One region of the Exiguobacterium sp. s161 genome, then DNA from elsewhere that is predicted to be linked to it. Evidence: riboswitches for the same ligand, from Rfam matches in the RefSeq annotation. Region 1 holds a riboswitch; the other holds the start of a gene.
What was found. A riboswitch is a leader RNA that binds a small molecule or an ion and turns the genes downstream of it on or off. The one in region 1 is predicted to bind FMN.
Positions count from the first base shown of each region.

Region 2: linked by a shared signal. The riboswitch ahead of ribD (bifunctional diaminohydroxyphosphoribosylaminopyrimidine deaminase/5-amino-6-(5-phosphoribosylamino)uracil reductase RibD) and the one ahead of KNQ14_RS02405 (ECF transporter S component) in region 1 are both predicted to bind FMN.

Region 1 is NZ_JACSNH010000001.1:489,036-510,726, forward strand. It holds gene sufB (Fe-S cluster assembly protein SufB) at 1-1,160, shown strand, start outside; gene KNQ14_RS02335 (dihydrofolate reductase family protein) at 1,245-1,799, shown strand; gene KNQ14_RS02340 (DUF72 domain-containing protein) at 1,877-2,719, shown strand; gene KNQ14_RS02345 (bifunctional metallophosphatase/5'-nucleotidase) at 2,741-4,042, shown strand; gene lipA (lipoyl synthase) at 4,105-5,004, shown strand; gene KNQ14_RS02355 (YutD family protein) at 5,099-5,476, shown strand; gene KNQ14_RS02360 (general stress protein) at 5,562-6,008, shown strand; gene KNQ14_RS02365 (DUF3055 domain-containing protein) at 6,042-6,317, opposite strand; gene glpX (class II fructose-bisphosphatase) at 6,353-7,333, opposite strand; gene KNQ14_RS02375 (DUF86 domain-containing protein) at 7,485-7,928, shown strand; gene KNQ14_RS02380 (TIGR01457 family HAD-type hydrolase) at 7,935-8,699, shown strand; gene KNQ14_RS02385 (NifU family protein) at 8,742-8,969, opposite strand; gene KNQ14_RS02390 (DUF1462 family protein) at 9,079-9,375, shown strand; gene KNQ14_RS02395 (NAD(P)/FAD-dependent oxidoreductase) at 9,417-10,469, opposite strand; gene KNQ14_RS02400 (YuzB family protein) at 10,562-10,795, shown strand; gene KNQ14_RS02405 (ECF transporter S component) at 10,872-11,438, opposite strand; FMN riboswitch at 11,594-11,735, opposite strand; gene KNQ14_RS02410 (HesB/IscA family protein) at 11,847-12,197, shown strand; gene KNQ14_RS02415 (NAD-dependent epimerase/dehydratase family protein) at 12,315-13,181, shown strand; gene KNQ14_RS02420 (GNAT family N-acetyltransferase) at 13,178-13,681, shown strand; gene KNQ14_RS02425 (GNAT family N-acetyltransferase) at 13,678-14,169, shown strand; gene KNQ14_RS02430 (NAD(P)/FAD-dependent oxidoreductase) at 14,412-15,410, opposite strand; gene KNQ14_RS02435 (NAD(P)/FAD-dependent oxidoreductase) at 15,654-16,865, shown strand; gene KNQ14_RS02440 (YuiB family protein) at 16,947-17,264, shown strand; gene glcT (glucose PTS transporter transcription antiterminator GlcT) at 17,366-18,223, shown strand; gene ptsG (glucose-specific PTS transporter subunit IIBC) at 18,441-19,964, shown strand; gene ptsG (glucose-specific PTS transporter subunit IIBC) at 20,094-21,691, shown strand, end outside.
Region 2 is NZ_JACSNH010000001.1:71,314-74,829, forward strand. It holds gene KNQ14_RS00420 (M20 family metallopeptidase) at 1-1,054, shown strand, start outside; FMN riboswitch at 1,238-1,382, shown strand; gene ribD (bifunctional diaminohydroxyphosphoribosylaminopyrimidine deaminase/5-amino-6-(5-phosphoribosylamino)uracil reductase RibD) at 1,542-2,582, shown strand; gene ribE (riboflavin synthase) at 2,567-3,193, shown strand; gene KNQ14_RS00435 (bifunctional 3,4-dihydroxy-2-butanone-4-phosphate synthase/GTP cyclohydrolase II) at 3,193-3,516, shown strand, end outside.

The sequences.
Region 1 (21,691 bases):
ATTACGTCAAGCCGTCTGAACGTGCAGAGAAATCGTGGGATGAAGTACCGGAAGAAATCAAACGTACGTTTGACAAGCTCGGTATCCCAGAAGCAGAGCAAAAATACTTGGCAGGTGTCTCGGCTCAGTACGAGTCAGAGGTTGTCTACCACAACATGAAAGAAGACCTCGAAGAAATCGGTGTCGTCTTCAAAGATACAGATACAGCCTTAAAAGAGAACGAAGATATCTTCCGTGAATACTTCGGAAAATTGATCCCGCCAACAGACAACAAGTTCGCAGCTTTGAACACAGCGGTCTGGTCAGGTGGATCGTTCATCTACGTACCAAAAGGTGTTAAAGTCGACACGCCGCTTCAAGCCTACTTCCGCATCAACTCGGAAAACATGGGTCAATTCGAGCGGACGTTGATCATCGTTGATGACGAAGCATCGGTTCACTACGTCGAAGGATGTACAGCACCGGTCTACACAACGAACTCGCTTCACTCAGCGGTCGTTGAGATCTTCATCAACAAAAACGCTTACTGCCGTTACACAACGATCCAAAACTGGGCGAACAACGTCTACAACCTCGTTACGAAGCGTGCAATCTGTGAAGCTGGCGCAACGATGGAATGGGTCGATGGTAACATCGGTTCAAAACTGACGATGAAATACCCAGCCGTCATCCTCAAAGGTGAAGGTTCACGTGGTATGACATTGTCAATCGCAATCGCTGGTAAAGGTCAACACCAAGATGCAGGTGCGAAAATGATTCACTTAGCACCAAACACGTCGTCGACGATCGTCTCGAAGTCGATTTCAAAACACGGTGGTAAAGTCACGTACCGCGGTATCGTTCACTTCGGACGGAAAGCGACAGGTGCACGTTCGAACATCGAATGTGATACGCTCATCATGGATAACCAATCGACGTCGGATACGATTCCGTACAACGAAATCCTCAACGATAACATTTCGCTCGAGCACGAAGCGAAAGTCTCGAAGGTCTCGGAAGAGCAATTGTTCTACCTCATGAGCCGCGGGATCTCACAAGAGGAAGCAACGGAAATGATCGTCATGGGCTTCATCGAGCCATTCACAAAAGAACTTCCAATGGAATATGCGGTCGAAATGAACCGTCTCATCAAGTTCGAGATGGAAGGTTCAATCGGATAATTCGTCTTACTCTCTCATCTACGGATGGGAGAGTTTTTTCATGAAATGGGTATTCGGGTAAAGAGTGAAAAAGGAGGGATTACTATGCGTGACATCGTCTATTCCTTTCAAGTCTCGCTTGACGGTTATATCGAAGATGCGTCAGGTAGGATCGATTTCGCTTCACCGGACGCAGAATTACATCAGTATTTCAATGACTATGAGAAAGCGTTCGATACCCATGTCTATGGACGTCGTTTGTACGAGATGATGCAATACTGGGAGACAGCGGATCAGGAAGACGAGCCGATTGTCGTTGAGTATGCGAAAACCTGGCAATCGCTTGAGAAGGTCGTCTTCTCGCGGACGCTCGACGCTGTCGAAGGAAAGACACGTCTAGCGACCAAGTCACTTACCGAGGAACTTCAAGCACTAAAAGCCTTGCCTGGAAAACAGATCGCGATTGGTGGGGCGACGCTTGCTGCTGAAGCGATACGACTTGGACTCGTCGACCGTTATCATGTCGTGATTTATCCCGTTCTGCTCGGCGGTGGAAAACGGATGTTTCCGGTGTTCGATCAACCGCAACACTTAAAAATGATCAAAACACAATGCTTCGAATCGGGATGTATCATACTTGAATATGAACGTTTAAATTGAAGCATCGAAGAAGAAATCCCGGATTCTGCTATGCTATGATGAATAGGTAGAATAGAACACACAAGGGGGAAGAGAGCATGATATATATCGGTGTCACGGGCTGGGGAGATCATGATAGTCTCTACTTGACCCCGCAAGATCGTAAAGAGAAACTGGCTGCTTATGCCGGTCATTTTCCAGCGGTCGAAGTCGACTCGACATTCTATGCGATTCAACCGGAACGAAACTATGAGAAATGGGTATCCGAGACGCCGGACGGGTTTCGCTTCATCGTCAAGGTCCACCGGGCGATGAGTGGGCACGACCGGGACAACAAAGATCCGCTCGGACCGATTTTTGAACAATATATCGCGTCGATCGAACCGATGCGAAAGAGTGGAAAGATTGCGGCAATCCTCGTGCAGTTGCCGCCCTGGTTCGATGTCAGCAAAATGCACTTGGAATATTTGCAAACGATCCGAAAATCACTTGCTGGACTGCCGGTCGCGATCGAGTTCCGGAATCCATCGTGGTATTCAGATGTTTATCGTGAGCGGACGCTCCGTTTTTTGAAGGAACATCAGTTCATTCATACGATTTGTGACGAACCGCAGACGGAAGATGGTTCCGTACCATTCGTACCGGTCGTGACGCAGGAGACGGCATTCATCCGCCTCCATGGACGAAATAAAGCGGGTTGGTTAAAGAAACCGGGTCAAAGCAGCGACGATTGGCGAAAAGTCCGCTGTCTCTATCGTTACTCAGAAGACGAGTTACAGGAACTCGCAAACCACGTCCGAAACGTGGCAGCGGAAGCAAAGGATGTCTATGTCTTCTTCAATAACAACTCAGCAGGAGATGCTGCCCCGAATGCGAAACGATTAATCGAGATTCTCGATCTCGACTATGAACTCGCGCCGCGACAAATCTCATTGTTTTAAATCATCAAGGGGGGCTTCTGCATGAAGTTACACATCATTCACTATAATGATCTGCATTCACACTTCGACATGTGGCCTCGCTACATGTCCTTCGTCAAGGAACACCGGACGTATGATTCGCTCGTTTTTGATCTCGGCGATCATGCTGACCGTGTCGATCCAGCGACGGAAGCAACAAAAGGAAAAATCAATACGCATCTACTGAATGCGTTGATGCCGACTGCCGTGACGATCGGGAACAATGAAGGCATCACGTTTCCGCACGACTGGTTAGCGAACCTCTACACGGAAGCGGACTTTCCGGTCCTCGTCTCGAATTTAGAAGCACCGTTTGCCAAGCAAGGAGTCATTCACGAATTACCGACCGGAAAAGTCGGCGTCTTTGGTCTGACGGCACCGTATATTGAACTATACGGTTTACTTGGTTGGACGATCGAAGAACCGTTTGAAGTCGCGGCGCGTGAAATCGAGCGTTTGCGCCAGGAAGTCGACGTCTTGATTTGCTTAAGTCACCTCGGTTTCTATCAAGACGAAGAACTCGCGATGCGTTTTCCGGAGCTCGATTTGATCATCGGTGCGCATACGCATCATGTCCTTGATGACGGTGTCGTTAAGAACGGTGTCTTGATCACACAAGCGGGAAAACATGGGCAATATGCAGGTGAGATCTACATGAATACGGATACTGGCGAGAAGGAAGCGGTCCTTCACTCCTTGCATGATTACGCCGAGGATGAAGCGACGGCAAAATTACTTGACCGGGAGCAGTATCTGGCGGAACAACAGATGAAGGAGCCGATTGGCGAGACATCGGGTCTAGCCAATGACTGGTTCAGTGAGTCGCCGTTTTCGCAGTTACTCGTCGAGACGATGCGTGATTGGTGTGATGCGGATATCGCTTGTGTCCCAGCAGGCATTCTGCTTGGGTCACTTCCACCAGGTTCTGTTTCTGCCTTTGATTTACATCGACTCTGCCCGCACCCGATCAATCCTTGTAAAGTGACGATGACCGGAGGGGAATTACAAACTTTCCTCGACGAAGTCAAAACAGATCAGTTCGAACAATTAAAGGTTCGTGGTCTCGGTTTCCGTGGTAAGTTGATGGGGCGGATGCATTATGCTGGTTTGGCGGCACATCAACCGCTTGAGCCAACGCAAAACTATACGGTCGTCTTGCCGGATATGTTCACGTTCGGTCCACTCTTTCCAGCGATCAAAGAAATGCCAAAAGAATACTTCATGCCGGAATTGTTACGGGATTTGTTGTTCAAACGCTTATCGGAGAAGTCGGAATATAATGAATTGCATGTTCGCAAACCCTGATTGTTTGTTATACTAAAGCAGACATGAATTGACTTTTTGGGGATGAAGGGGGAAGCGAAACCATGGGACGCGGAGAAATCCAACGTAAACCGGAATGGTTGAAAATCAAGCTGAATACGAATGAAACCTACACAGAATTAAAAAGTATGATGCGCGAGAAAAAGCTACATACTGTCTGTGAGGAAGCAAAGTGTCCGAATATCCACGAGTGTTGGGCGGTTCGCCGGACGGCGACGTTCATGATTCTCGGAAGTATCTGCACACGTGCGTGCCGTTTTTGCGCCGTGACGACAGGACGTCCGAACGAACTCGATCTCGAAGAACCAAAACGTGTCGCGGAATCCGTTCGATTGATGAACCTGAAGCACGCGGTCATCACGGCGGTCGCACGCGACGATCTGAATGATTTCGGAGCAGGCGTTTACGCTGAAACGGTTCGTGAAGTCCGTCGGATGAATCCAGAGACGTCAATCGAAGTCTTGCCTTCAGATATGGGTGGGAACTTTGAGGCATTGAAAACGCTGATCGATGCACAACCAGACATCATGAACCACAACATCGAGACGGTCCGCCGTCTGACGCCGACCGTTCGTGCGAAAGCAACTTACGACCGGACGCTTGAATTCCTTCGTCGTTCGAAGGAACTCGCACCTGAAATTCCAACGAAGTCGAGCTTGATGCTTGGTCTTGGTGAGACATGGGAAGAGATTCTTGAAACGATGGATGATCTTCGCGCAAATAACGTCGACATCATGACAATCGGTCAGTATCTCCAACCGACGAAAAAACACCTCGACGTCATCAAATACTATACACCACAAGAGTTCGCTGAACTGAAGCAGATCGCGCTCAGCAAAGGATTCTCGCACTGTGAGGCAGGTCCACTCGTTCGTTCGTCGTATCACGCGGATGAGCAAGTCAACGCAGCGAAAAAGAATAAAACAGCACTTCCGATCGACTAACGATCAAAAACCGTTCGAGCAGTTGCTCGGACGGTTTTTCGTCTGCCAGGCGAAATGGAATATGCTATGATAAGAACAGCAGGAGGTGGGAATAATGATACAAGTCAATCGGGAACGTTATGAGGTCGTCGAAGAGAAGCGGGAAGGTTTTAATGAGGAAGCCTTCATCGGTCGTTTTAGCGATGTCCTAGAGAAATATGATTATATCGTGGGGGACTGGGGGCACGGTCAATTACGGCTACGTGGCTTCTATGAGGATCAACACGAGAAAGCGACATTCGATACGAAAATTTCGCATGTGGCGGATTATCTCTACGAATACTGTAACTTCGGATGTGCCTACTTCATCGTCAAGAAGATCGGATTGGTAGAAGGAGAAGAAGCACCACCTCGCTTCGACGGTTCTTCATCCAATACGTTGAAGTTGAAACGGAAGTTCGCACCTGCACCAGAGAAGACGGAAAGCGAGTAATCAAACTGTCATACAGAAAAACGTTTCTAGTGGACGGAATTCGGCTATTACTATAAGTATCATGTACCTATAGGGGGAACCATCCATGCGAATCGTTGGAATTTACTCATCCGTACCAGAAGTTGTTAGTGCCGTGCACGATCTCCGTGTTGCCGGTGTCGTCTCGACTGATTTAAAAGTCTTAGCACACGACAAATACGATCTCGAACAAATCGAGGAACTAGCGGATTTGAACAACCAACAGACATCTACGCGTCTGTCACAGGAAGATCATCGTAATCTCTGGCAGGAAATCAAGAGCATCTTCAAAAAAGATGACACAGCTTCTCATGGCGACGCCATCCACGGAAGTGGCTTGACGAAGGAAGACGTCGATCGTGCGAATCATGCGGTCGAAAGTGGTCAATTCGTATTACTCGTCGGTGATGAAGCGGATCAGCATTCAGAACGCCGTGCCCATGACGAGTCAGACAATACGAACGTCTTCAGCGGACCGAACACACTAAATGAACGAAACGATCGTCTCTTATAAGAAAAAGCCTTCGTCCGCGGACGAAGGCTTTTTTCATAGACCGATATAAGCGCGCAGATACATCTCGAGTTCCGTTGCCGCATCGTCTTCGACGTCAAACGCCGTCGCGATGTAGCCCGGTTCATCAAAATCGTCCGCACCGATGATCGCAAAGCGATTCGATAAGAGATTCAAGACGAGAATCTTACCGTAAAAATGCTCCGAGTGGGTGATGGCGAGATCAAACCGACTGGCTTCTCCAATCCAACTGACGAAGCGTGTCTTCGTTTGTTCGACATCATCATATAAAAAATCACGTTCTTCCATCATTCAGCTTCCCTCATTTCCCTAACATCTGTTTCAGATTAAAGGGTTTGGGGGACTTTTTGCAAGTATGGTTTACGCGATAAGCTATGCTCGGCGATGACTTTTCGAATCGTCCGTGTCTTTGAACGCATGACAAGGGATGTCGTCTCAACGATATCATCCGTCAAGAACTTAACGCCATCGAGCATTTCACCCGTCGTGACGCCGGTCGCAGCAAAGATACAGTCGTCGCTTTTGATGAGGTCATCAAGCGTTAAAAGTTGAAGCGGATCTTCAAGCCCCATCCGGATGACACGAGCAGTTTCTTCTTCGTTCATCGGGTGTAAGCGTGCTTGCATGTCGCCGCCCATCGCTTTAACGGCAGCAGCCGTGATGACACCTTCAGGAGCACCGCCTGTACCGATGAAGATATCGATTCCTGTCGCAGGAGAGAGTGGTGCGATTCCAGCTGAGACATCGCCGTCTTCGAACAGACGAACCCGTGCGCCCATTCGCATCGCGGCTTCGCGGAAGTGATCGTGACGCGGGCGGTCCTGCATGATGACCGTGACGTCCTCAATCCGTTTATTGTTGTATTGAGCTGCTTTTTCAATGATGACTTCAAGTGGATCGTCGAGCGAGACGTGCCCCTTCAAGTTCGGTCCAACTGTTAATTTATCCATATACATATCCGGTGCGTGGAGCAGGGCACCTTGATCGGCGACAGCGATGACGACCATCGCATTACCGAGACCTTTGGCGACGATATTCGTACCTTCGAGCGGGTCGACGGCGATGTCAACGATTGGACCGTTTGCTGTTCCAACACGTTCGCCGATGAAGAGCATCGGTGCTTCGTCGAGTTCGCCTTCACCGATGACGACCGTTCCGTTCATGTTGACCGTGTTCAAGACTTCGCGCATCGCAGTCGTTGCTGCATCATCCGCTTCATTTTTCTTACCGCGACCAATCCATTGAGCAGAAGCTAGTGCTGCTGCTTCCGTGGCGCGTACGATTTCCAGTGCGAGTTCCCGTTCCATGTATATAACCTCCACGTCACCAATGTGACATACTATTTTCAGCAAAAATCTAAATTGAGGATAACACATTGGGGAATGTGATGCAAATGACCTTTCTGCTTTTCAGGATTGCCGGATAACGATAAAATGGAGGATGTGAGGGGGAATGAAGATGTATTTCGTCAATCGTCAAAAAATCGAAGAGACGGTCGTTTGTTATGAGACGGCACTTCGACAAAGTAAGGAAGTTACGGGGGATCCGGTGACGACGGCACTGGCTATGGAACGGATCGGTTTTTTAGTCATCGAAAGTGTCATCGACATCGGAAACAGTATGATTGATGGATTCATCATGCGGGATCCGGGAAGTTATGAAGATATCATCCTCATTTTAGAAGATGAGAAGGTCATCGATGGACCGCTCGCGACGAGTCTGAAGAAGCTCGTTGCGTTACGTACGTTGATCGTCCGGTCATTCACACAGTCGAGTATGGCGGAGATTCGGGCGGTACTTGAGACAGAGGAAGCAGAGCTACGTCGTTTCCCGGAAGCGATTCGCCGGTATATCGAGACAGAACTCGGACCGGTGTCTGCATTTTTACCAAACGAGGAGTGAGTCAGGATGAAGGCAAAAGGCTATTTATTTGATTTAGATGGAACGATGTATAACGGAACGGAACCGGTAAAAGAAGCGGTCGATTTCGTCAATCGTCTGCAAGCAGAAGGGATTCCGTATTTGTTCGTGACGAATAATGCGTCGATGACGGCAGAAGCCGTGGCGGAGAAATTACGCGGGATGGGTGTTCATTCCGATGCGAAACACGTCTTGACGAGTGCGATGGCGACCGGTCGTTATATCGCTGATCTATCACCGAAAGCGCGCGTCTATGCGATCGGTGAGACAGGACTGATTGATGCGCTTGAACGGGAAGGGTTAGACGTCGTCGCAACCGAAGCGGCAGATTACGTCGTCATCGGTCTCGACCGTCAGATCACGTATGAAAAACTCGCTGTCGGTGCCCTCGCGATTCGTGCTGGTGCTCGCTTCATCTCGACGAACGGAGACATTGCCATTCCGACAGAACGTGGATTCTTACCAGGAAACGGTGCCTTGACGTCCGTCCTGCGCGTGACGACGGAGAAGGAACCGTTCTTCATCGGTAAACCGGAACCGGTCATGGTCGATATCGCAACGGAGATGATTGGTCTGTCAAAAGAAGACGTCATCATGGTCGGGGATAACTACCATACGGATATTCTATTCGGAATCAATGGAGGCATCCGGACGATGCACGTCAATTCTGGCGTCCATACACCCGTCTTCATTCAAGGTCAGGATCGTCAACCGACATACATGGTCGATACGTTAGCAGAATGGATTCTATGAATCAAAAAATCCCGAACGAGAATTCGTTCGGGATTTCATGTATTAGAAGACTTGTTCGACTTCAACGACGCCAGCGACTTCTTCAAGAAGGGCACGTTCGATACCGGCCTTCAATGTGATCGTTGAACTTGGGCAGCTACCACAAGCTCCCATCAAACGGAGTTTTACGATTCCGTCTTCTACATCTACGAGTTCAACGTCTCCTCCATCACGAAGAAGGAACGGACGCAATTTTTCAAGAACTTCATTCACTTGATCAAACATTTCCATGCGTAAACACATCCTTTCGTATAGTTTCATTGTAACAGGGTTGAAAAATGTTCTCAATCTGGAAAACTTGTATACTAAAGAGGAGAGCATTGAAAAGGGGGACTTCAAGATGGAAATCACGGTTTATGGAACAGCGGTCACTTGTCCGAGTTGTGTCGGGGCACCTAGCTCGGAAGAGACGTTCAGTTGGCTACAAGCCGTCCTCGGACGGAAATATGAGCAAGCGATGACGCTTCGCTATGTCGATTTCGAGACAGCAACATCGGATCAATGGACGGAAGCCTTAAAAGAGGATGTCTATTTTTATCCATTGATCGTGCTCGATGATGAGATGATTGACGAGGGGTACGTCAAACTGAAGACGATTACGGCAGCGATTGATGCGAAGTTAAGTCAGACGGGGTGAACGACAAAGAGGTATCCCAAAGATCGGGACACCTCTTTTGCTCATTTAATCTTTTTGTGTTTCCATAAGACACCGGACTTCAAGAGACGTGGGACTTTCCCCGTCAGCGCTTGCTTGCCCATGACGATCCCGAAACCATCTGATTTCCCGAGCGATCCGAGCATTCCGCGCAGTTTGATTTCTGGCAGTTTCGGCAATTTTTTCCCTTGCCACTTCGCTTGCAAGACGTCGACGACTTGTTCTGCCTGATGTTCTGCGAGTTGACCGCTTGGCGCATACGGCAAGCTGGCACAATCGCCGATGACGAAGACGTTATCGTATTCCGGTACGTGATGATGTGCCGTCAATTTGATCCGACCACCGCTATCTGCAGCAAAGCCGAGATCACGAACGACCTTGACCGGCTGCGTACCTGCCGTCCAAATCGTCAAGTCCGACGGGTACGTATCGTCGCCGTTTCGGACGTCGTCCGCCGTGACGAGCGTGACGTTCGAATTGTTGATGACTTCCACGTCATGCTCCTCGAACCATTCCTGGACGTAAGATGAGACTTTGTCGGATAAGAATGACAAGACGGATGGACCGCGGTCGAACAGACGAATCGTTAAATCCTTTCGGCTCTCATGCAGTTCACTAGCGAGTTCGACACCGGATAGTCCAGCACCGACGATCGAGACGACGGACCCCGGTGACAGACCACAGATCGCTTGCTGTGTCTTGCGCGATTCTTCAAGTGTCTGGATGCTGTATGTAAACTCTTGAGCACCCGGAATGTTGTGGTATTTATCCTCGCAACCGAGGGCGATGATCAAGTCATCATAGAATAATTCTGATCCGTCTTGCAGGTGGACCGTATTCGTCTCTGGTGAGATTTTAATGACATGTCCATATTTATAAGTAAGATGTTTCCCCTCCGGAAATTCAATCCGGACATCCCGATCTGATAATGTACCTGCTGCGAGTGCGTAATATTCCGTTTTGAGTGCGTGGTACGGTAGACGGTCGACGAGCGTGACGGCAACTTCCTCGTCCTTGAATCGCTCACAAATCCGCATTCCACCATATCCTCCGCCGAGTACGACCAATTGCTTCATAACGTAAAATCCCCCTTAGTTCCCCTAAATCAGTCTGACCTTGTATAATACGACATGAGGCAGGTCGTTTCCTGCTTGAAGGAGGAAAAAAAGTGAATCCGATTATTGAATTTTGTATCAGTAACTTAGCGGCTGGTACACAGGTCGTCATGGAGCAACTCGAACGTGATCCGAACGTCGACGTCGTCGAATACGGTTGCCTCGGCTATTGCGGTATTTGTTCGCTTGATCATTTTTGTCTCGTTGATGGTGAGACGGTCGTAGGCGAGACGCCGGAAGAGTTGCTTGAAAAAATTTACCTAAAAATCGAAGAGAATGAGCTGTGAGCACGGACAGCCAAAAAATCCCCTCGTTCGTCTGAACGAGGGGATTCGTGTCCGTCAGCGGGCGCAGCTTTTCGGATCAGGCAGATTGTTGACGGCGCATCATCCATGGTCGTAGTTTCAAGAACAACGGAATGAAGAGTGCCGAGATGAACAACGCCTTGATGACGTTAAACGGTAAGATACCGGCTGTGATCGCTGTCCATTTGACAGCTGGATCCGCCATGTAGTCCATACCGAGGAACCATGCATACGCTGGAAGGATCAAGATATAGTTGAGAATCGCAAGACCGAGTGCCATCGTGATCGTACCAGCGACGAGACCAGTTGCGAGACCTTGTGTTGATTTCTTTTTGTGATAGAACCAGCTGACAGGAAGCACGAATGCGACACCAGCAGCGAAGTTTGCGAATTCTCCGACTGGAACACCACTTCCGCGGAAAATGTAATATAACACGTTCTTCAATGCTTCGACGATGACACCTGCGACCGGTGAGAACATGATCGCTGCGACGAGAGCAGGAACATCACTGAAGTCGATTTTCAGATAGTTCGGTAAGAACGGTAGTGGGAAATTGATAAGCATAAGAACAAACGAGATTGAACCTAACATTGACAGAGTGACCATTTTTTGTGTGCGTTTCATACGAGTATTGTCTCCTTTTGCTCGTTCCTCTCGATGAAGTATTGGCATGACTGCGTCCATAAAGAAACCCCTATTGATGAAATCAACAGGGGAGAAGTCCGCATTAAATAAACCTAATCGATTGTTGCAAAAATCGATCAAATTCAAACTCATGCCGCCATCTTCTCCCATCCAGACTATACTGTCGGCTCCTGAATTACACAGAATCAGCAAATAGCGCCCTATTCGCTCGCGGGCTTCAACTCATAATAGTTGTTTACCGCCGGTCGGGAATTTCACCCTGCCCTGAAGATGGAACGATTATTTTGTTGTACATACCATTTATACAACGAATTCAAGATAGTTTCAAGCAACTAGGTTTCGATTCGCTCAGAAGTTGCGTATACTAAAGAAAAGGAAGGTGATGACATGATCCATTTAACGGAGGCAGCAGCGCTACAAGTCCAAGACATGATGGCGCAGGCACCAGCAGATGAACGGAATCTTCGGATGCTCGTCCAAGGTGGTGGATGTAGTGGTCTGTCGTACGGAATGGGATTCGACCAACAGAAAGAAACGGATCTCGTTTTCGAACAGCACGGCGTGACCGTCATCGTGGACGAAAAAGATTACCCGGTCGTCAAAGGACTGGAAATCGATTATAAGCAGTCGATGCTCGGCGGCGGATTCACGATCACGAATCCGAATGCCATCGCAACATGCGGTTGCGGGACATCGTTCCGGACGGCAACGAATGCCGGGACACCGGGTGGCTGTTAATGAATCCAATCGTGGACATCGTCCACGATTTTTTTATTGTCCGCATACAGGAGACCTGTTCCGTTGACTCGAAATATTAAGAGAGTGAATGCTACTACGAACAGGGAGGGCTTCAGGATGAGAAAAGTATTGATCTTCGGGGGAACACGCTACTTCGGACGCCGGCTTGCGATTCGGTTAGCCGATTCGGGGGATGACGTGACAATCGTCACACGCGGCGAGCATACGCCACCGGTTGCGAAGGGCTTGACATTTTTCAAAGGGGACCGGACGTCAAGTAGTACGATGAAGGACTTAAGCCAACAGCACTGGGATGTTATCTATGACAATATCTGTTTCACACCGTATCAAGCAAAGCTCGCGATCGACGCGTTTGAAGGAAAAGTCGGGCGTTACGTGTTGACGTCGACGATGTCTGTCTATGAAGGCGGTGGTGCGAATATCACCGAGCGTGCCTATAACCCGTTTCCCGGGAAATATGATCTCGAGAAGGAACATGGATATGGTGAAGGGAAACGCCAAGCGGAGAGTTATTTCTTCCAACGGGCGACGTTCCCAGTCGTTGCGGTCCGTTTCCCGGTCGTTCTCGGACCAGATGACTACACGGAGCGACTCGTCTTTCATATCAAGCGGGCGCTTGACGGGCGTTCGATTGTTGCCGAAAACACATACGCGAAGATGGGGTATATCTCAAGTTACGAAGCCGCTGCCTTTCTGGAGTGGTGTGGTCGCTCCGAACTGACGGGACCGATCAACGCTGCAAGTGACGGTGTCTTATCCATTCAAGACCTAGTGGATAAAATCGACCGCGTTGCGGGGACGACAAGTCAACTCGTCGCAAAAGGAGAGGATGAATCGCCTCTTGCGCCAGAACGCGATTTCTATATGGATACGACAGCTGCCAAACAAGCCGGCTATCTGTTCCAACATGTCGATGACTGGCTCGATCGTTTGATTGAAGAGGAGGTGCGCAATCACCAATGATGCAGTTGATGAAACCAACTCTTGCGTGGGAGACAGAGTATCGCGCCTTTTTAGAAGACTGGCGAGAGTCGGGCGAAACGATCGTGCCGGAAGCAGTCGGAGACACATATGAACCACTGGGCGCTTATTTTGCGGAACTGAAGGAAATGGAGACAACAGTCAGACCGGGTCTTGTCACCCATTCGACGTACTGGATGGTCGACGGGCAACGAATCGTCGGTGCGCTGAACTTCCGGCATGACTTGACGGAGAACTTGAAGTTGTACGGTGGACACATCGGATACGGCATCCGACCATCCGAGCGTCAGAAAGGATATGCGACGACTGGGCTCCGTTTAGCGCTAGAAGAAGCACGGCAACGTGGACTCGATCAAGTGCTGTTGACGTGTGGCGTTGATAATCTAGCATCTCGCCGTGTCATCTTAGCGAACGGCGGACGAGAAATTGAGCCGACTGTTCGTAATGGACGCGAGACACGTCGCTTCATCATCCCGTTATGAGAATCCGTGAAGCACGTCTAGAAGATGCGTCAGCTATCGCCCGCGTTCATATTGATGCCTGGCGCGAGACGTATCAAGGTATCATTCCAGATCTGTATTTAGCACAGTTGTCGCATGTGAAACGGACGCAACAATGGGAACAGACATTAGTCAATCAGCGCGTGTATGTTGCCGTGTCAGGAGAAGAAGTCGTTGGCTTTGCGCAAGGTGGACCCAGTCGAAGTGATACGCGTGAAGGGGAGCTGTATGCGATTTACGTCTTGCAAGCGTTACAAGGACAAGGACTCGGAAAAGCGTTGTTTCAACGCATCGCTGAGGACTTAGCGGAATATGAGACGATGCAGGTTTCTGTCTTGCGAGATAATCCAGCGTGCCAGTTTTACGAGCGATTCGGTGGTCAGGTCTTCGAAGAATCGATGATTGAGCGAGGTGGGGTGGAACTCGTGCAACGGGTTTACCGGATACCTGTTAAAAGATCATCCGTATGAAATCGGACGTTTTCAACATCTTCGCTTTCCTTAGGCGGGATGTAAGCCGCGCCAGTTCCCATTCCATGTGATCTGTCGGGTCTTCCCTATCCCTGACGGAAGCACGCATCGTGCTTCCTTTTCCTGTGGGAGTCGAAGATGTTTGGTCACGTCCTCGATGTGATTCCATGAAAATAAGAGGTCGGACTCCGGTATGTCATCCGGAATTCGACCTCTTATTTGTTTACAGCCATTCAGTTATCTCAAGAATGATTCGTTACTTTTTCGAACAGACTCGTCGAGTGTTGCGGGTGACGAGCAGATGGATCAACGAGAAGTTTCGCTTGGTTAACGGCGATCGGTGCTTCACCGAAGCCCGTTGCGATCAGTTTAACGCGTCCTTCGTAAGTCGCGATATCACCACAAGCGAAGACGCCCGGAATCGCAGTCTCCATCTTCGAATTGACACGAATCGAATTGCGTTCGAATTCGACTTCCCATTCTTTGAGCGGTCCGAGTGACGAGACGAAGCCGAAGTTACAGACGACATCGTCCGCAGCGACGACGACGACTTCACCACTTTCAGCATGTTTGAACGTCAGCGTCTCGATGTGCGTCTCACCTGTGACCGATTCAAGTGTATACGGCGTCATGACGTTGACGGACGAATCGTGTAACAGTTCGACCGAATGTTCATGGGCACGGAACTTGTCACGACGGTGGACGAGCGTGACGGATTTTGCGATCGGCTCAAGCATCAATGACCAGTCAACTGCTGAGTCACCGCCACCCAGTAAGACGACTTGGCGATCCTTGAAACGTTCCATGTCGTTGACGAAATAGTGTAAGTTTGTTTCTTCGAAGCGTTCTGCATCCGCTACTCCGAGTGGACGCGCAGCGAACGAGCCGTTTCCTGCCGTCAAGATGACGGTCTTTGTATAATGCTCGCCTTTATTCGTGACGAGGCGGATGATTCCGTCATCCATCCGTTCGTAAGCGATGACGGTCTCACCGAGCACGTATGTCGGATCGAATTCATTTGCTTGTTCAAGCAACCGATCGACCAGTTCCTGTGCTTTTACTTTCGGAAAACCGGCAATATCGTATATATATTTTTCAGGATAAAGCGTAGCGAGTTGACCACCTAATTGAGGTAGACTCTCGATGACCTTCGTCTTCATCTGGCGCATTCCTGAATAAAACGCGGTGAACAGTCCGACCGGACCGCCGCCGATGATCGTGACATCATATGGTTGGTGCATCTGATTCCCTCCTAGCGTTGGATAGGTCCATTATATAGGAAGTAGGGGGTGAAGGTGCAAGTACGGAACATCTCACATTTTTTTAAGGGAAATTACATTTTTCTTTTGCAATCATTCCTGAAAAGTGTTTCAATAGGCTTATAGACATGTGAACATTATTTGAACAAAATTTTTGAGCATTCGTCTGTAATTGAATGTGAAGAAAATCACAACAAAACTACGATTCGTAAGGAGTATCAGAACATGAACACACCTAACATTGTTATTCTTGGAGCGGGCTACGGTGGATTGATCACAGCAGTCAACCTTCAAAAGAAACTCGGCGTCGATCAAGCGAACATCACGTTGATTAACAAACACGACTATCATTACCAAACAACTTGGTTGCATGAACCAGCTGCAGGTACGATGTCTGCGGAGCAAGCGCGCATCTACATCAATGATGTCATCAACCCGTCACGCGTCAAACTTGTCAAAGGTATCGTTGAGAAAGTCGACACGGCTGCTAAAACGGTTCTCTTACAAGATGGCGGAACAGTTCCTTACGATTACGTCGTCGTTGCTCTCGGTGGCGTTCCTGAAACATTCGGTATCAAAGGATTGAAGGAACACGCGCTGACAATCAGCTCGTTGAACAGCGTCCGTAAAATCAAGGAACATATCGATTACTCATTCGCACAGTACAAAACAACAGGATCACAAGATCGTTCACTCTTGACGATCGTTGTTGGTGGTGCTGGATTCACAGGAATCGAGTTCATGGGTGAGCTCGTCAACCGTATTCCAGAACTGTGCAAACAATATGACATCCCACGCGAACTCGTTCGTGTCGTCAACATCGAGGCAGCGCCAACAGTCCTTCCAGGATTCGATGCTGATCTCGTCAACTACGCACACAAATGGCTTGAGCGCCAAGGCGTCGAGTTCAAACTCGGTAACGGCATCAAGGAATGTGGCCCAGGAAGCGTCACGTTCGGTCCGCTTCAAGGCGATACGACTGAGACGATTGAAGCAAGCACGATCATTTGGACAGGTGGCGTCAGCGGTAACCCTGTCGTTGCAGCATCTGGCTTCGAAGCGATGCGTAACCGTGTCGTCGTCGAAGAAGATCTTCGTGTTCCTGGACACGACAACGTCTTCATGATTGGTGACTGTTCAGCAGTCATGGATCCAAGTTCGAACCGTCCGTACCCACCGACTGCACAAATCGCGACACAACAAGCACACAAAGTCGCTGAGAACATCGCAGCACTCATCGCGGGTCGTCAAACATCGACGTTCACGTACGAGAACAAAGGAACGGTCGCTTCACTTGGTCATAAAGACGGTATCGGCATGGTCTTCGGTAAGAAGATTTACGGTCGTAATGCATCGTTCATGAAAAAAGTCATCGACAACAAACACTTCTTCGAACTGAAAAAACTTGGTCTTGCGATCAAAAAAGGGAAGTTCTAAGTTCACGTTTTAGGCAAATGTACACTCGTGCATTTGCCTTTTTTGTCGGTTATACTAGAAGAGATTCAAAGGGGGAACAGTATGCATATCATTCAAGCCGTGATCGGGAGTGTGCTTTATCTCGTCATGTTCTTTAGTATCGGATTCATCTTAAACATGTTGTTGCGGAGTACATGGGTGATGCTCGTACTCTATCCGGTCATCATCATCATGATGATCGACAACCAATCGACGCTCGAATACTTCACGAATGCTCGTGAAGCAATTCCGAATCTCGGGGACCGGATTGCTGGTCTACAGACAGCGGATATCACGATGTTCGCGGCTGGTCTTGCCGGAATCATCATCGCCGGTCTATCGATTCGCTTCTTGCGTAAGAGCGGTTACCAAATGTTTTAAAGTCTACTTGAGTAAGTAGGCTTTTTTCGTGTCTGAAAAACCGTTATAATGAAAACAATGTCTTTAAATAAATGTGTAAGAGCAGATTGGGTTGAGAGCGAATGGATAAACAAATGTACCACGTTATCAAGGTATTGAATAATAATGTCGTCATTTGTTCGACTGGTGCGAATCAGGAAGTCATTATCCTCGCGAAAGGGATTGGCTTCGGTCGGAAGCCAGGCGATCAACTGACAGATCTCGACAAGTTGGAAAAAGTCTACACGTTGAAGGATAAAGAAGAACAGGATCAATATAAGGCGCTCGTCGGTCATCTCGATGAAAATTTCATCGCGTTGATGAACGAGATCGTCTCGATGATCGAGACACGCTTCGGAAAAAAGGTCGACGAACATATCCATATCGGATTGACGGATCATTTGACGTTTACGTTCAAGCGACTCGAACAAGGAATGGAAGTCACGAATCCGTTTCTTGCTGAAACGGAAGCCTTGTATCCGGAAGAGTACGCCCTTGCAGAAGAAATCGTCGAGTTCATCAGTGCTGAGATGAATTTTTACCTACCTCCAGCGGAGACAGGATTCATCGCACTTCATATTCATTCGGCGACGAACTTCAAAGACGTACTTGAAGTCAACCGCCATCATCAGCTCGTCGGTTTAATTGCTAGTCATATCGAACAGCGACTGGAGATTAAAATCGATCGAAAATCGCTTGATTACAAGCGTCTGATTCGGCATCTTCGTTCAGCGATTGAAAGGGTTTCCAATGGGGAGTATCTAGAGGCTCCAGAAAAAGTAGAAAAGCTATTGCGTGAAGAATATCCGCTATGCTATGATACTGCTTGGGAGCTGATGTCCATCATGGAACGTCAGTTGAAGAAAGCGGTACCGCGCGGTGAGGCGACGTATCTTACGATGCATCTGCAACGCTTAGTGCAGTACAATTCAGGTAAATGACCGCACGGACTACGTGTTACTGATACGATCAGGCATGAGTGGGATGTCGGGCAAGAAGCTTTATTTCCGTTATGCAACGGGATAAGTCTATTGTCTACAATCCGCTCGTGCCTGATTTTTTTCTGTAAAAAAACGGTCAGATGTCTGACTTTTTTCGTCTCAATCATTGGCATTATTCATCATACTTCGCTCTTAACAGGAAAAGGAGGAAACACACATGTTCAAACAGATTTTTGCTGTTCTTCAACGTGTCGGTAAAGCGTTGATGCTTCCTGTAGCGATTTTGCCAGCTGCCGGTATCCTACTCGGATTCGGTAACGCGATGCAAAATCCGAACTTGACGTCAAAACTCGAGTTCTTGAAAAATGATGCAATCATCAAAGTTGCAAAATTGATGGAAGCAGCCGGGGACATCATCTTTGGTAACTTAGCACTCTTATTCGCGGTCGGTGTCGCGATTGGTCTTGCAGGGGACGGCGCAGCCGGACTTGCGGCAATCGTCGGATTCTTGATCATGAACAAAACAATGAGCGTTTGGCTCGGCGTTACACCAGAAATGGTGGCTAACGGTCAAGGATATGCAAACGTACTCGGTATCCCAACACTTCAAACTGGGGTATTCGGTGGTATCATCATCGGTCTGATCGCAGCTTGGGCGTACGGGAAGTACCATAATCTCGAATTGCCACAGTTCCTTGGATTCTTTGCTGGTAAACGTTTCGTTCCAATCGTCACAGCAGTTGTTTCATTGGTTGCAGGTCTTGTTCTCGTATTCGTCTGGCCGTTCGCGCAAGATGGCTTGAACTCGTTCTCGCACTTTATGATGGAGAAAAACCCAACACTCGCAGCATTCGTCTTTGGTCTCATCGAGCGTTCGTTGATTCCATTCGGTCTTCACCATATCTTCTATGCGCCATTCTGGTTCGAATTCGGTTCGTACAAGAATGCAGCAGGAACAGTCGTTCATGGTGACCAAGCGATCTTCTTCGCACAATTGAAAGACAACGCAACATTAACAGCTGGTACGTTCATGACTGGTAAATTCCCGTTCATGATGTTCGGTCTTCCAGCAGCAGCACTCGCAATGTACCACGAAGCTCGCCCTGAGCGTCGTGCAGTCGTTGGTGGTCTTCTTGGATCAGCAGCACTTACAGCATTCTTGACAGGTATCACAGAGCCAATCGAATTCGCATTCTTGTTCGTAGCTCCAATCTTGTTCGCAGTTCACGCTGTCTTCGCAGGTCTCTCGTTCATGACGATGCAATTGTTGAACGTTAAGATCGGTATGACATTCTCTGGTGGTTTGATTGACTTCCTTCTCTTCGGTGTTCTTCCAGGACGCACGCAGTGGTGGCTCGTCATCGTCGTCGGTCTTGCACTTTCTGTCATCTACTACTTCGGATTCCGTTTCGCGATCCGTCAGTTCAACTTGAAAACACCAGGTCGTGAAGATGAAGCGCAAGAAACATCATCTGTTCAAGGTTCTGAACTCGCTGAAGGTATCCTTGACGCACTCGGTTCAGAGTCGAACATCAAACACTTGGATGCATGTATCACACGTCTTCGTGTCGAAGTTCTCGACAAATCGAAAGTCAACAAAGATGAGTTGAAAAAATTAGGTGCTGCTGGTGTCCTTGAAGTTGGTAACAACGTTCAAGCAATCTACGGACCGAAGTCAGACAACATCAAGTCTGAAATCCAAGCCGTCATCGCATCACGTAAACAAGAAAAAACAGTCTAATGTTTAAGAAATGAGTCCTTCTGCGGAAGGGCTCATTTTTTTTGGAAAAATCTTTTAGAATCGTTTTGCGCTAGAATATTTTAGGGTATGAACTAAGTAGTTTGTTTAAAAAAAGGAGGGAATATACGCATGTGGAAAAACGTGTTTGGTGTCTTACAGCGGATCGGTAAGGCCCTGATGTTACCGGTAGCGATTTTGCCGGCAGCGGGGCTATTGCTCGCGTTCGGGACAGCGTTTCAAAACCCGAACTTGACGCAATATTTACCGTTCCTCGAGAACGATTCGCTAGTCGTCATCTGGCGGGTCATGCAAGATGCGGGTGATATCATCTTTGCGAACCTCGGGTTACTGTTTGCCGTCGGGGTCGCGATTGGTCTTGCGAATGGGGAAGGGGTTGCCGGTCTAGCAGCGATCGTCGGTTTCTTGATCATGAACAAGGTCATCAGTTCATTCTTACAGATCACACCAGAAAAAATCACGGAAGCACAGAAAGCGAGTGACTTGTCGTATGCGACGGTCCTCGGGATACCGACCTTGCAAATGGGGGTATTCGGAGGGATCATTGCCGGTTTGATAGCAGCGTACAGTTATAATAAATTCTTTAAAATCAAACTGCCTGATTTCCTCGGATTCTTCGCAGGGAAACGTTTTGTTCCGATTGCAACTGCCTTGTTTAGTCTTGTCGCCGGGTTTGCCTTATCGTACATTTGGCCACCGATTGGAACAGGTATCAATACGTTCTCAAAAACAATCATCGAAGCGAACGAACCGTTGTCTGCGTTCATCTTTGGACTCGTTGAACGTTCATTGATTCCGTTTGGTCTTCACCATATCTGGTACTCAAGTTTCTGGTTCCAGTTCGGGGAATATACGGATAAAGCCGGAACGATCATCAATGGGGATCAGCGGATCTTCTTCGCACAGTTGAAGGACGGTGTACCATTTACGGCAGGGACATATATGACCGGGAAATATCCATTCATGATGTTCGGTCTGCCAGCAGCCTGTCTTGCGATGTACCACACGGTCGCAAAAGATCGTCGTAAAGCCGTCGAAGGTCTTTATTTCTCAGCTGCGTTGACTTCTTTCCTGACTGGTATCACGGAGCCAGTCGAGTTCTCCTTCGTCTTCGTTGCACCACTCTTGTTTGCCGTTCACGCTGTCTTTGCTGGTCTTTCATTCATGATCATGGATTTACTGAACGTCAAGATCGGGATGACGTTCTCCGGTGGATTGATTGACTACACGTTATTCGGGATTCTACCGAACCGAACCTCATGGTGGCTCGTCATTCCAGTCGGTCTTGTCTTCGCCGTCATCTATTACTTCGGATTCCGTTTCGTCATTACGAAGTTTGATCTAAAGATTCCGGGACGCGAAGCGATTAAAGAAGGTGCCGCTACCTCAACGGCACAAGCAGGCGATCTACCGTATGAAATTCTACAAGCATTCGGTGGTCCATCAAACATTAAACATTTAGATGCTTGTATCACACGACTTCGGATTACGGTCAATGATAAATCAGGCGTCAACAAAGAGCGCTTGAAAGAACTAGGTGCTGCTGGTGTTCTTGAAGTCGGAGATAACGTCCAGGCGATCTTTGGACCGAAATCCGACGGGATCAAGACTGAGATGGCAGACATCATGAAAAATCCAAACTATAAACCAAAAGAGACACCAGAAGCAGATCCAATTCCACAAGTTCCAACGGGAGACGAAGCACGGAC
Region 2 (3,516 bases), 430 kb from region 1:
TCTAACGGCGGAAGGTTTTACAGTAGAACTCGGCGTCGCGGGGCATGATACCGCGTTCTTCGCGAAGAAATCGAGCGACCGACCAGGCGCAACGATTGCCTTTCTTGCTGAATACGATGCGTTGCCGAGTATTGGTCACGCGTGCGGTCATAATATCATCGGCACGACGAGCGTCGCAGCGGCGATCGCGCTCAGTAAAGTGCTCGATGAAGTCGGCGGGAGTGTCGTTGTCCTTGGAACACCAGCCGAGGAAGGTGGACCGAACGGCAGTGCGAAAGGCAGTTTCGTCAAACATCAGTTACTGGAAGGAATCGATGCAGCCTTGATGGTCCATCCGTCGGGACAAACACGGATCACGGGTTCTTCCCTTGCGGTCGATCCACTCGACTTTGCCTTTACGGGTCGTCCGGCGCACGCAGCGGCGTCACCGGAAGAAGGCATCAACGCCCTCGACGCTGTCATTCAACTCTTCAATGGAATCAATGCCTTACGTCAGCAGTTACCAGACGATGTCCGGATCCACGGGATCATCACGCATGGAGGCGATGCGCCGAACATCATCCCGGAATACGCAAAAGCACGTTTCTTCATCCGGGCAACGACACGGGAACGATTGAATGCCGTCACGGAAAAAGTCAAAGCCGTCGCCCAAGGCGCGGCACTCGCGACTGGGGCGACGCTCGATGTCATCGCCTTCCAAAATGAAGTCGATAACCTCGTCTTCAACCGGACGTTCGACCGTCTGTTCCAAGAAGAAGCAGAGGCGCTCGGCGAAATCGTTCACTTGGACGAACGACCGGGTCTTGGTTCAACGGACGCCGGTAACATCAGTCAAGTCATCCCGACGATCCATCCGTATATCAAGATTGGACCAGATGATCTCGTCGCCCATACGGAAGCATTCAAAGAAGCGGCCCGTTCAGAAGCTGGAGATGAAGCATTGATCACAGGAGCAAAAATCCTCGCCCGGACAGCGCTTCGCGTCCTCGCTGATGAACGGACGCGCGGGGCGATTGCGCAAGAATTCCATGACCGGAAGAATGGTTATTTGTAAGTGGAAAATAACGACTGGACGCACTGCTATCAAGTGCTCCGGTCGTTTTTGAGATGCAGTCGATTACGAATTGGGGACGGGTGACAGAAGTGGAACGAAATCAAAAAAGAGACAAGACAGAAGCATTTGCGCTTTGTTTTCTTGAAAAAGATATGCTAGGCTAAAGTTGTATAACTCAATAATCCAGTTCTTCGGGGTAGGGTGAAAATCCCAACCGGCGGTGATGCGATCAATCGATCGACGAGCCCGCGACCCATGATGTACGCATCATGGCTGACTTGGTGAGATTCCAGGGCCGACGGTAAAGTCCGGATGGGAGAAGAACGAAACGACGCGATTCAAGCTGTTTTCTGAAAAAATGTTTTCAGGAGACGGTCTCTTTCTGCATGAAAAAATGCAGGAAGCGAACCGTGTATTTCGTGAACCCTTCTATACAGACGCCCCTTTTTCAAGGGGCGTCTTTTTTCATTTGAAAGGAGTGAACGCGATGTCACAGATGATGAGTTATGCCATGCAATTAGCACAAATGTTACACGGACAAACAAGTCCGAATCCAAGTGTCGGCTGTGTCATCGTCAAACAAGGACGCATCATCGGCTTCGGTGCACACCGGTTTGCCGGTGGGCCGCACGCAGAAGTCGAAGCCTTACGGATGGCAGGAGAAGCCGCCCGTGGTGCCGATCTCTACGTGACGCTCGAGCCATGCAACCATCACGGCAAGACGCCACCATGCACGGAAGCAATTCTACAAGCAGGAATCAAACGAGTCTTCGTTGCAACGGAAGACAAACATGCGATTGTCGCTGGTTCCGGAATCAAACGGCTACAGGACGCGGGAATCGAAGTCGATGTCGGCTTGTTACGGCATGAGGCAGAAGCCCTTTACACGGTATTCTGGAAGACGATCGAACGAAAACGTCCGACCGTGACCGTCAAAATCGCTCAGACGATGAACGGGATCGCGACGACAGGTGAACAGCGCTGGATCACGTCAGAAGAAGCACGCGCGAACGGTCGTGCCCTGCGTGGACGCCACGATGCCATCCTCGTCGGAAGTGAGACGGTGCTCGTCGATGATCCGGCACTGACGTTACGCGCATCGTCAGGCATCGAGCCGATTCGAGTAATCGTTGATCGCCGGGGGCGGATTCCGGAGACGGCGCAAGTCTTCCGCGATGGTAAAAATCCAACCTACTGGCTGACGAGTGTTCCTCGGATTAGTCACGATCAGGTGACGGTCCTCGTTGGTGAATATGAGACGCCGGAAGCGATTTTGAAACGCTTATACGAACAAGACATCCGTAGTGTCTTGATTGAAGGCGGACCAACGATTCAAGCCGCTTTCCTTGAGGCAGATCTCGTTGACCGAATCGAAGTCTACCAAGCCCCATCGATTTTTGAAGGCGATGCGTGGAATGGTCAACACGATATCGAAGATCGTTTTCAAATCGACCAGGTTGAGACGGTCGGACCGGATCTCCATCTGACGTACATCCGAAAGGAGGAGACGACATGTTCACCGGATTGATTGAAGAAGTCGGAACCTTAAAACGAAAGATCCCGCGACCGAACGGGTTAGCGCTTGAAATTGAGGCGCACCGGGTACTCGAAGGAACGAAGATCGGTGATAGCATCGCCGTCGACGGGATTTGTTTGACGGTCACGTCGATGAGTCCAACCGGTTTCACGGCAGATGCCGTCCATGACACGATCCGTTCAACAGCACTCGGTACGTACCGAGTCGGAAGTCCCTTGCAACTTGAGCGGGCGATGCCGGCAGACGGTCGCTTCGGTGGACATTTCGTTAGTGGACATATCGACGGAACAGCCCGACTGATCAGTCGGCGACCGGATGGAGAAGCGATGGTCTATACGTTTGATGTCGGAGCGTGGCAAAAGTATTGTATTCCGAAAGGCTCGATCGCAATCAACGGCACGAGCCTGACGTTGCAACGCGTCACACCGGAAACGATCTCGATTTCATTGATTCCGCACTCCCGTCAAGTGACGACGTTTGATCGATTGGCAAGCGGTGCAGTCGTCAATATCGAGTGTGACATGATGGCGAAACATCTCTATCATTTCACGCAGCATGAGAAGCAGACGGACTGGGCAGCATTCTTAGGAGGCGACATGTAATGAACGGATTCGACTTGATTGAAGACGCAATAGAAGATTTGAAAAACGGACGACCGATCATCGTCTGTGATGACGAGGATCGTGAGAATGAAGGCGATCTCGTCATGCTCGCGGAACACGCGACACCGGAAAACATCAACTTCATGATTACACATGGAAAAGGACTCGTCTGTGTACCAGTCAGTCCGCGGATCGCACAGCGACTCGAACTTGCTCCGATGACAGCGAATAATACGGACCCGCATGGGACGGCATTCACGCTCAGCATCGATCATGAAGAGGCAAAGACCGGCATCAGTGCCGAGGAACGGTCGCTAACGATT